Regions from separate parts of the Chromohalobacter sp. HP20-39 genome, predicted to be linked through region 2. Evidence: predicted binding sites of a transcription regulator. Region 2 holds the regulator's gene; the other holds the start of a gene.

Region 1 (4,679 bases), on a different contig from region 2:
CTGCACACGGGCGTTGTAGAGATTCATCAAAAACGACACGACCAGACTTATCGTCAGGTAGACCGCCATGGTGATGGCGATGATCTCGAGTGCCTGCCCGGTCTGATTGAGGGCCGTTCCCGCGAACACCGCGACCAGGTCAGGATAGCCAATGGCTGTGGCCAGCGAGGAGTTCTTGATCAAGTTGAGGTGCTGACTGGTCAACTGAGGAATGATCAAGCGCATGGCCTGGGGGATCACGATCTTGCGCAGCGTGACGCCCGGCGCCAGTCCCAGCGAACGCGCCGCCTCGATTTGGCCATGAGCGACCGACTGAATGCCCGAACGAACGATCTCGGCAATGAAGGAGGCGGTATAGATCGACAGTGCCAGCCACAGTGCCGCCAGCTCAGGCAGGATGGTAATGCCGCCGCGGAAGTTGAAGCCGGCAAGGGCCGGCACCTCCCAGTTCAGCGGGAAACCGTTGATCGCATAGACCGCCAACGGCAGGCCCACGATCAACGCAAGGCTGAGCCAGCCGGCGGGTAGCCGCTGCCCCGTGCGATCCTGACGGCGGCGCGCGAAGCGCACCAAAAAGAAACTGGCAACGACGGCCAGTAACAGCGCCCAGAGAACCGCCGAAAAACCGGGCTGCGGCAGCGGCGCCGGCATGATCAGCCCACGTATGTTCAGAAAGATGACTTCGAAAAACGACAGGCTGTCACGCGGCGAGGGCAAGGCCTGCAAAACGGCAAAGTACCAGAAGAGAATCTGCAGGAGCAGCGGTACGTTGCGAAAGATCTCGACATAGACCATTGCCGCCTTGGCCAGCAGCCAATTGGGGGACAGCCGCGCGATACCGACCAGGAAACCGATCAGGGTCGCCGTCACCACACCCATGGCAGACACCAGCAGGGTGTTGAGCAGGCCCACCACGAATGTCATCGCATAGGTGCTGTTGCCGCTGTACTCGACCAGGGTCTGTGGAATCGAAAAGCCGGCCCTCTCGCTGAAGAAGCCAAACCCCGTCGTGATACCTCGTTCTTCCAGGTTGCTCATCGTGTTGGAAACCAACACGGCGATCACTGCCGCCAGGGCGATGAGCAATACGGCCTGGACGACCAGAGCTCGAAAGCTGGGATCTCGCCACAGGGCGCCCTTTTCTCGCGAACGTTGAACGCTACGCCACATCGGTGAATGCTCGATCAGAAAGCAACCTCACAGGCTACCCATGCCGTTACGACACAGGGGCCCGGAGTTGCTTCAATGAATGTCAGGACTCGCGCCGGGTCGTTCCGGCGCGAGAGGTTGGCGTAATACGTTTCAGCGCACCGGCGGTGCGTACATCAAGCCGCCTTCGGTCCACAGCGCGTTGAGGCCGCGCTCGATACCCAACGGGGAGTTCTTGCCTACGTTGTCGGCAAAGACCTCGCCGTAGTTACCGACATCCTTGACGATCTGATAGGCCCAGTCTTTGGGCAGGCCGAGTTGCTCGCCGTAGCTGCCCTCAACGCCCAGCAGGCGGGCCACCTTGGGATTGGGCGGATTGGCCTTCATGTCGTCGACGTTCTCGCTGGTCACGCCCAGCTCTTCGGCATTGATCATGGCGAACAACGTCCACTTGACGATGTCGAACCACTGATCGTCGCCCTGGCGAACCACCGGGCCCAGCGGCTCCTTGGAGATCAGTTGGGGCAGGATTTCGACACTACTCGGATCAGGCAGTTGCAGGCGCAACGCCGCCAACTGCGAGGTGTCGGAGGTCAGCACATCACAACGTCCATTGGCAAATCCACCCGCAGTCTGATCGGGTGTGTCGAAGGTCACCGTCTGGATATTGATGTCACGGGAGGGGAAATAATCGGCGAGGTTGAGTTCGTGGGTCGTGCCGGCCTGGATACAGATCGAGGCGCCGTCGAGCTGCTTCAGGTTATCGATGCCTAGATCCTTTCGCAACATGAAGCCTTGACCATCGTAGAAAGCCACACCGGTAAAATCGAGTCCCAACGAGTTGTCACGCGTGGCGGTCCAGGTGGTGTTGCGCGAAAGTACGTCGATTTCACCAGACTGCAAGGCGGTAAATCGCTCTTTGGCGGTCAGTGGCGTGAAGGCCACCTTGCTGGCATCGCCGAACACCGCAGCGGCAACGCCTCGACAGATTTCTACATCCAGCCCTTGCCAGTGGCCGTCCTCGTCAGGTGCCGAGAAGCCGGTCAGGCCGACATTGACCCCGCAATTGAGGTTGCCACGCTCCTTGACATCGTCGAGCGTCGCCGCTTGGGAGGCGGTCGCCAGACCACTCAGCAACAGGGCGGCCGGAACGGCCATCATGAACTTGTTCTTGTATAACATGCAGAAGCTCCTTGCGTTATTGTGGTGGCTTATTCGCGAGCCACTAACCACATTAGCAAAGAGCTTGCCACTCCGACCAATATACCTAAGTCACGTACCTTTAACGTTTTTCACACGTTGCACATCACATCGACAGTGCACGACGCATGAACGGTGGCAGCGCCAATGCACCACGATGGGTCTCGACGCTGTAGTACTCGAGCGGGAATTCCACCGCCGCGGCATCGTTTTCACGAAAGCGCGTCACGTCTTTGCCCTTGCCGGCCAGCGTCACGCTCCACCACCCCGAAGGATAGACTGGCTGCGGAAATGGCAGCGTGGCGACGCTATCGAAGCCGGCGCGTTGCATATCGGCGCGTAGCTCGCGAATGATCGAGCCGGTGTGATAAAGCGGTGACTCGCTCTGTTGCACCAACACACCGCCGTCGGCGAGCAGGCGATGACAACGCGCCAGGAAGTCGGCCTCGAACAGTCCTTCCGCCGGCCCCACGGGATCGGTGGAGTCGATGATCATGACGTCGACGCTGCCTTCCGGTGCGTTCTCGACCCACTTGACGCCATCCTCGAACTTGAGCGTGGCGCGCGGGTCATCGTTGGACGCCGTCAGCTCGGGGAAGTAGCGCTGAGAGGCTCGGGTGACCTCTTCGTCGATGTCGATCTGTACGACGTCTTCGACGCCGGGATGCTTGAGCACCTCACACAACGTACCGCAATCACCACCGCCGATGATCACCACACGCTTGGGCGCGGCGTGCGAAAACAGCGCCGGATGCGCGATCATCTCGTGGTAGAGGAAGTTGTCGCGCGTGCTGAGCATCACGCAGCCGTCGAGTACCATCAAGTTGCCGTAGGTCTCGGTGGCGTAGACTTCCAGATGCTGATAGGGGCTTTGTACCTCGTGCAGCTTGTCCTTGATCATGAGTGAGAAGGCACTGCCGTGGCTGTCGAACACTTCCGTGAACCAGCCCTGGTCGAGACGCTCGGTCATGGGAACCCTCGTAATCACTATCGTCAAAGCCCCTTCGAGAGGCTGGAATCGCATTCATGGAATAGCCGCGCAACATAGCCTATCCGCGCGCGACAAGAAAGCGCCTGGGCAGCAGCCAATGGCAGACTCTAACGGCGACAAGCGCCCCTAGCGTATTGGCCAGCGCATCGGCCCAATCGGCGCCGCTACGGCCAGGCACGCCCAACTGCAGGCCCTCGATGAGAACGCCGTAGCCGATAGCCAGACTAAGCGCCGTCAGCGTACGAAAGCCCCCCAGCCGCAACAGTGCCGCCAGGCCCGCATAGGCAATAAAATGATTGAACTTGTCCCAAGGCAGATCTTGGGACATCTCCGCACCGGGCGTCAGGCTGCCCCAGGCGATCACGGCGGCGCTGATGCCGGCCAGCACCAGGCACGACCAGCGAAGAGGGCGAAGGGAAACAGACATGGCTCACTCTCCTTGTGACGGATAGATATGATCGGCAATGTCCACGTCGGCGCCCATCAAGACGAGCGGCAGTCCGAGCCGCCGGCAGGTCGTTTCATCCAGATACGATACCCAGCTCGCACGCGCTTGTGGCGACCACTCAGTCGCCGGTGCCAACCGATGGCGCCAACGCCCGACGACATGATAGACACCATCGCGCCAAGCACGCGGACACCAACGCAGCGCCGCCAGGCCGCGCCAAGGCCACTGCAGCCCCTGAGCCAGACGCCACAATGCCGAGCTGTCGCGATGCAGCTCGCCCCCGCGCACCAACCAGATGCTATCGAGCTGGTTAGGATCGGCCCCGAAGTACTCGCCCAAGCGCTGCGCCGACGCCTCGTGCAGGCTTGCCAGGTACACCGGCGCCCGTGCATGGCGCAACACGAAATGCGCCGCGCGCCGACACAATGGGCACTCGGCGTCGAGCACGAGCAGCATGGCACGTTCAGCCATATCAGCCATGATAACGCGGACTGAACTCATGCAGCGCCTCGATGAACGCGGCGACATGATCAGGATCAGTGAATTGGCTAACGCCGTGGCCCAGGTTGAAGATGTGACCCGGCCCACTGCCGTAGCTGGCCAGGATCCGCGCCACTTCATCGCGAATCGCCTGGGGCGAGGCGAACAGCACATTGGGGTCGAGATTGCCCTGCAACGCCACGCGATCGCCCACGCGGGCCCGCGCATCGCTCAGTTCGGTGGTCCAGTCCAGGCCTACGGCATCGGCGCCGCTATCGGCGATGCTTTCCAGCCACTGGCCGCCCTGCTTGGTGAACAGGATCACCGGTACGCGCCGCCCCTCGTGCTCGCGGATCAGTCCCTCGACGATGCGCGTCATATAGGCCAGCGAGAATTCGCGATATGCAGGCG
Region 2 (4,679 bases):
CGAGTGATATATCCGTGACTCCTTCATCCAAGCCAGGCAGGATCCGACACCCATGAAGACCCTGAGCGCCGCCAACCTCGCCAAGAGCTACAAGGGCCGCCGCGTGGTGCATGACATCAGCCTGACCATACGCCAGGGCAGCATCGTCGGTCTGCTCGGCCCCAATGGCGCCGGCAAGACCACCTCGTTCTACATGATTGTCGGACTGGTCGGTGCCGACGCCGGCAGCGTGCATATCGACGAGCGCAACCTGTCCCACGCCGCCATGCACGAACGCGCCCGCGCCGGCATCGGCTATCTTCCCCAAGAGGCATCGATCTTTCGCAAGCTCTCGGTCGCCGACAACATCATGGCGATTCTCGAAACACGCCGCGATCTCGACAAGGCCGCGCGCAAAGCGCAACTCGAACGCCTCCTCGAGGAGTTCCATGTCACCCACATCCGTGACAACCCCGGCATGAGCCTGTCCGGAGGGGAGCGCCGTCGCGTCGAGATCGCCCGCGCCCTGGCCACCGAACCCGCTTTCATCTTGCTCGACGAACCCTTTGCCGGGGTTGATCCGATTTCCGTCGGCGAGATAAAGAGCATCATTCGCCAACTCCGCGATCGTGATATCGGCGTCTTGATCACCGACCACAACGTCCGCGAAACCCTGGATATCTGTGATAACGCCTATATCGTCGGCGACGGACAGATCATCGCCGAGGGGCATGCCGACGCCATCCTCGCCAACCAGAAAGTACGCGACGTCTATCTCGGCCATGAGTTCCGACTGTAAGCGCAAGCTACTGGAACCGCCCTGCGCTTATATAAATGGCACGATTGTTGCTTCCGTTCTTGCAAGTGACGTCGTCGCGGGATAACGTACGGGCACCGTTTCAGGAAGCGACGACCGATTCTCCATGTCCATGAAACCTACGCTGCAGCTTCGCGTCGGCACCCAGCTGACGATGACGCCTCAATTACAGCAAGCCATCCAGCTCTTGCAACTCTCGACGCTGGACTTGCGCCAGGAGATTCAGCAAGCGCTCGACTCCAACCCCATGCTGGAACTCGAAGAGAACTTCGACGAACGCGAGGTCAGCGAATCCCAGCAGGAGGATGACTGGACGGACGACATCCCTGAGAGCCTGTCGCTGGATAGCGAATGGAGCGACACCTATCAAGATGCCGGCTCCTCGCTGACGGGCGGAGGCGGTAGTAGCGAGGAAGGACCCGACATAGAGCGCAATACCGCGCATACCAGCCTGCATGACCACCTGGCTTGGCAACTCGCCATGGCCGACATGACACCGCAAGACCGCGATATCGCCGAGAGCCTGATCGATGCCGTGGGTGCCGACGGCTATCTCACCCTCTCTCTCGACGAACTGGTCGAGGGCCTTCGCGGCCAAGGCCTTTCCGGGCTCAAGACCAGCGATGTCGAACACGTCATGATGCGCGTGCAGCAGTTCGATCCCACCGGTGTCGGTGCCCGCGATCTGCGCGAGTGCCTATTGTTGCAGCTCGGTGCTCTACCCGAGGACATGCCGCTGCTGACCCAGGCCAAACGCCTGGTACGCCAGTTCCTCGAGGCACTGGCCGGCAACGATCGCAAGTTGCTCAAGCGGCGCCTGCGCCTCGACGAGGAGGAACTCGATCATGTCATCGCGCTGGTTCGCACGCTCGATCCACGGCCCGGCCTCGCCTTCGAGGACAGCAGCAACGACTATGTCATCCCCGACCTGATCGCACGCCGCGTTCGACAGGACTGGCGCATCGAGCTCAATCCCGAGGCGCTCCCCCGGGTACGCATCCAGCCGGATTACGCCGCGCTCATCAAGCGCGCCGACAAGAGCGATGACAATACCTTTCTCAAGCAACATCTGCAGGAAGCCAAATGGTTGCTCAAGAGCCTCTCGAGCCGTAACGACACCTTGCTGCGCGTGGGACGGGAGATCATGGCGCGCCAGCTCGATTTCCTGGAACACGGCGAGGAAGCAATGAAACCACTGATCCTGGCCGATATCGCCAGCGCAGTGGATATGCATGAATCGACCATCTCCCGCGTGACCACGCAGAAATTCATTCATACCCCACGTGGCGTCCTGGAGCTTAAATACTTCTTTTCCAGCCACGTCGGTGGTCAAGGCGAAACCGATGCTCATTCCAGCACGGCAATCCGCGCGCGGCTGAAAAAATTGATCGGTGACGAGCCGCCACGCAAGCCTCTATCCGACAGCAAGCTCGTCGACCTGCTGGCCCAGGACGGGATTCAGGTCGCACGACGCACCGTCGCCAAGTACCGTGAAGCGATGGGCATTCCTTCTTCCAGTGAGCGCAAACGACTCGCCTGATGGAGGGCGAGTTGCACGCACTTACCACGCTGCGTAGACTCGCCGCGACCTTTGTCAGCCAACGCCTGCTCAGGGCTATGCAGCGCTCTAAAAAGGGTTACAATCGAAGAGCCAACCGATGGAATAGGAGCGTGCCATGCAAGCCAATATCACCGGTCATCACATCGAACTGACCGATGCTCTACGCGACTACGTCAATGAAAAGCTCGCGCGTCTGGAACGCCATTACGACAACATCACTACCGTCCAAGTCACGTTATCCATCGAGAAAGAACGTCACTTGGCCGCATGCACGCTTCATGCCGCGGGTGCGGATCTTCACGCCGATGCTCAAAGCGACGACATGTACGCCGCTATCGACGCCTTAACCGACAAACTCGATCGCCAACTCGTCAAACACAAGGAAAAGGTGCAGGCACGCGCTCAGGGCGCCGGTGCCCGTTAATCCGCCATGACATTGGAAAGCATCCTACCCCCCGAGCGCGCACTCTTCGGCGTCGCCGGGGGGAGCAAAAAGCGTGTGCTGGAGTTTTTCAGCACCTTCATCGCACAGAACGCACCCAGCCTCGATAGCCAGGAAGTCTTCGGGCGTCTTATCGGTCGAGAACGGCTAGGCAGCACGGGCATCGGCAATGGTGTCGCCATTCCGCATGCGCGCAATCCGCACTGCAAGGAGCCGATCGCCGGCTTTCTCCGCCTGCAGGAGCCCATCGACTTCGATGCCACCGATGGCGATCCCGTCGATTTGATATTCGTCCTGCTGGTGCCGGAAGAAGCCGACGATGCACACTTGTCGTTGCTCGCCCAGGTCGCCGCCATCATGAACGATAGCGCCATCCGCACCCGGCTACGCCAGGCGCAGACCCAACGGCAGCTTTACGACACTCTGATCGAAGCCATCCGACAGCACGATACCAGCGCAAACTGACACCCGCGTAAACTGATACTCGCGCAACACAAGGGGCGCCCATGCAGCTCGTGATCATCAGCGGCCGTTCTGGCTCCGGCAAATCGATTGCCCTGCAGGCACTCGAGGATCTCGGTTACTACGCGATCGACAACCTGCCGGCCAGTCTCATGGCACCTCTGATCGATGAACTGCGTGAAGGTCCGCCGTCGCGCACGCACATCGCGGTAAGTATCGACGCACGTAACCTTCCCGACGCCCTGCGGCGCTTTCCAGTGCTGCTCGAAGAGATTCGCGCCCGAGGCATCCAGTGCCAAGTCGTCTATCTGACCGCCGATTCGCGCATATTGCTGGAGCGATACTCAGCAACGCGCCGTCGTCACCCGCTGACGCGTACCAGTGAAATGACTCTTGCCGAGGCCATTGAGCAGGAGCAGGCGTATCTCTCGTCAATTCGCGATATCGCCGATCTGGTCATCGACACCTCCAATCTCTCGGTCCATGAGTTGCGGGGCCGTATCGCCGAGCAGGTGGCCCGTCACAGCGGCCGACATCTAACATTGACGTTCGAGTCATTCGGCTACAAACGCGGTGTCCCGCTGGATGCCGACATGGTCTTCGATGCTCGCTGCTTGCCCAATCCCTACTGGGACCCTCAGTTGCGCAGTTTCGATGGGCGTGATTCGCAAATCGTCGCGTTTCTCGAAGCCTATCCCGACGTCGGCGCGATGCTCGACGACATCCGCCAATGGCTGGAACGTTGGCTGCCCGCCTATGTGGCCACCAATCGCAGCTACTTGACCGTCGCCATCGGCTGCACCGGCGGCCAGCATCGTTCGGTCTATCTGGTCGAAGGGCTGGCTCGGCATTTCGCGACGCAAATGAATGGGGTGCGCCTGCGCCATCGCGAACTAGGGGTACAAGCGGCGCTGCCGGAGAATGGCGATGCCGCAACGTAAGCTGCAACTCATCAACAAGCGTGGCCTCCACGCACGCGCCGCCACCAAGCTAGTGCAGTGCTGCCAGTCTTACTCGTCGCGTGTACACGTCTTCCATGGCCAACGTGAAGCAGACGCCGCCAATATCATGTCGCTTCTCATGCTGGCGGCTCCCTGCGGGACCGAGCTCGACATTCAAGCAGAGGGCGACGATGCCGATGAAGTACTCGAGGCCCTCACCGCCTTGTTCGAGTCACGCTTCGAGGAAGATGCCTGATTAGCGAACAGTGTTCGTGCCAGCCCGAAGCGATGTTAACATAGCGCCTCGCTTTAGAATCGACAAAGGATGCCGATTCCTCATGAGCCCCAATCATAAGCAACTGCAACCTCGTCTGGATCGGCTCAGCGACGCCCTGGAAAGCGGTGCGTTGGACCAGGCGCGCCGCATGCTCAATCGCGGCCTGGCCCCGGTCGATGTCGCTCATCTGCTCGAGTCGA

The links. Region 2 encodes sigma-54, which starts transcription at its own class of promoters, with help from an activator protein. Its sites were predicted from a motif close to TGGCACNNNNNTTGCTNT; they were not measured.
Region 1: the regulator sigma-54 is predicted to act here: its motif matches at 2,384-2,401, upstream of RVY79_RS04585 (amino acid ABC transporter substrate-binding protein).

What each region holds. Positions count from the first base shown of each region.
Region 1 covers NZ_JAWHTP010000002.1:227,747-232,425, forward strand. The annotation lists gene RVY79_RS04580 (amino acid ABC transporter permease) at 1-1,170, opposite strand, end outside; gene RVY79_RS04585 (amino acid ABC transporter substrate-binding protein) at 1,303-2,331, opposite strand; gene speE (polyamine aminopropyltransferase) at 2,456-3,319, opposite strand; gene RVY79_RS04595 (VanZ family protein) at 3,399-3,767, opposite strand; gene RVY79_RS04600 (DUF393 domain-containing protein) at 3,771-4,268, opposite strand; gene hemE (uroporphyrinogen decarboxylase) at 4,261-4,679, opposite strand, start outside.
Region 2 covers NZ_JAWHTP010000003.1:215,246-219,924, reverse strand. The annotation lists gene lptA (lipopolysaccharide transport periplasmic protein LptA) at 1-7, shown strand, start outside; gene lptB (LPS export ABC transporter ATP-binding protein) at 53-778, shown strand; gene RVY79_RS07605 (RNA polymerase factor sigma-54) at 903-2,336, shown strand; gene hpf (ribosome hibernation-promoting factor, HPF/YfiA family) at 2,473-2,781, shown strand; gene ptsN (PTS IIA-like nitrogen regulatory protein PtsN) at 2,788-3,264, shown strand; gene rapZ (RNase adapter RapZ) at 3,306-4,202, shown strand; gene RVY79_RS07585 (HPr family phosphocarrier protein) at 4,189-4,458, shown strand; gene mgtE (magnesium transporter) at 4,541-4,679, shown strand, end outside.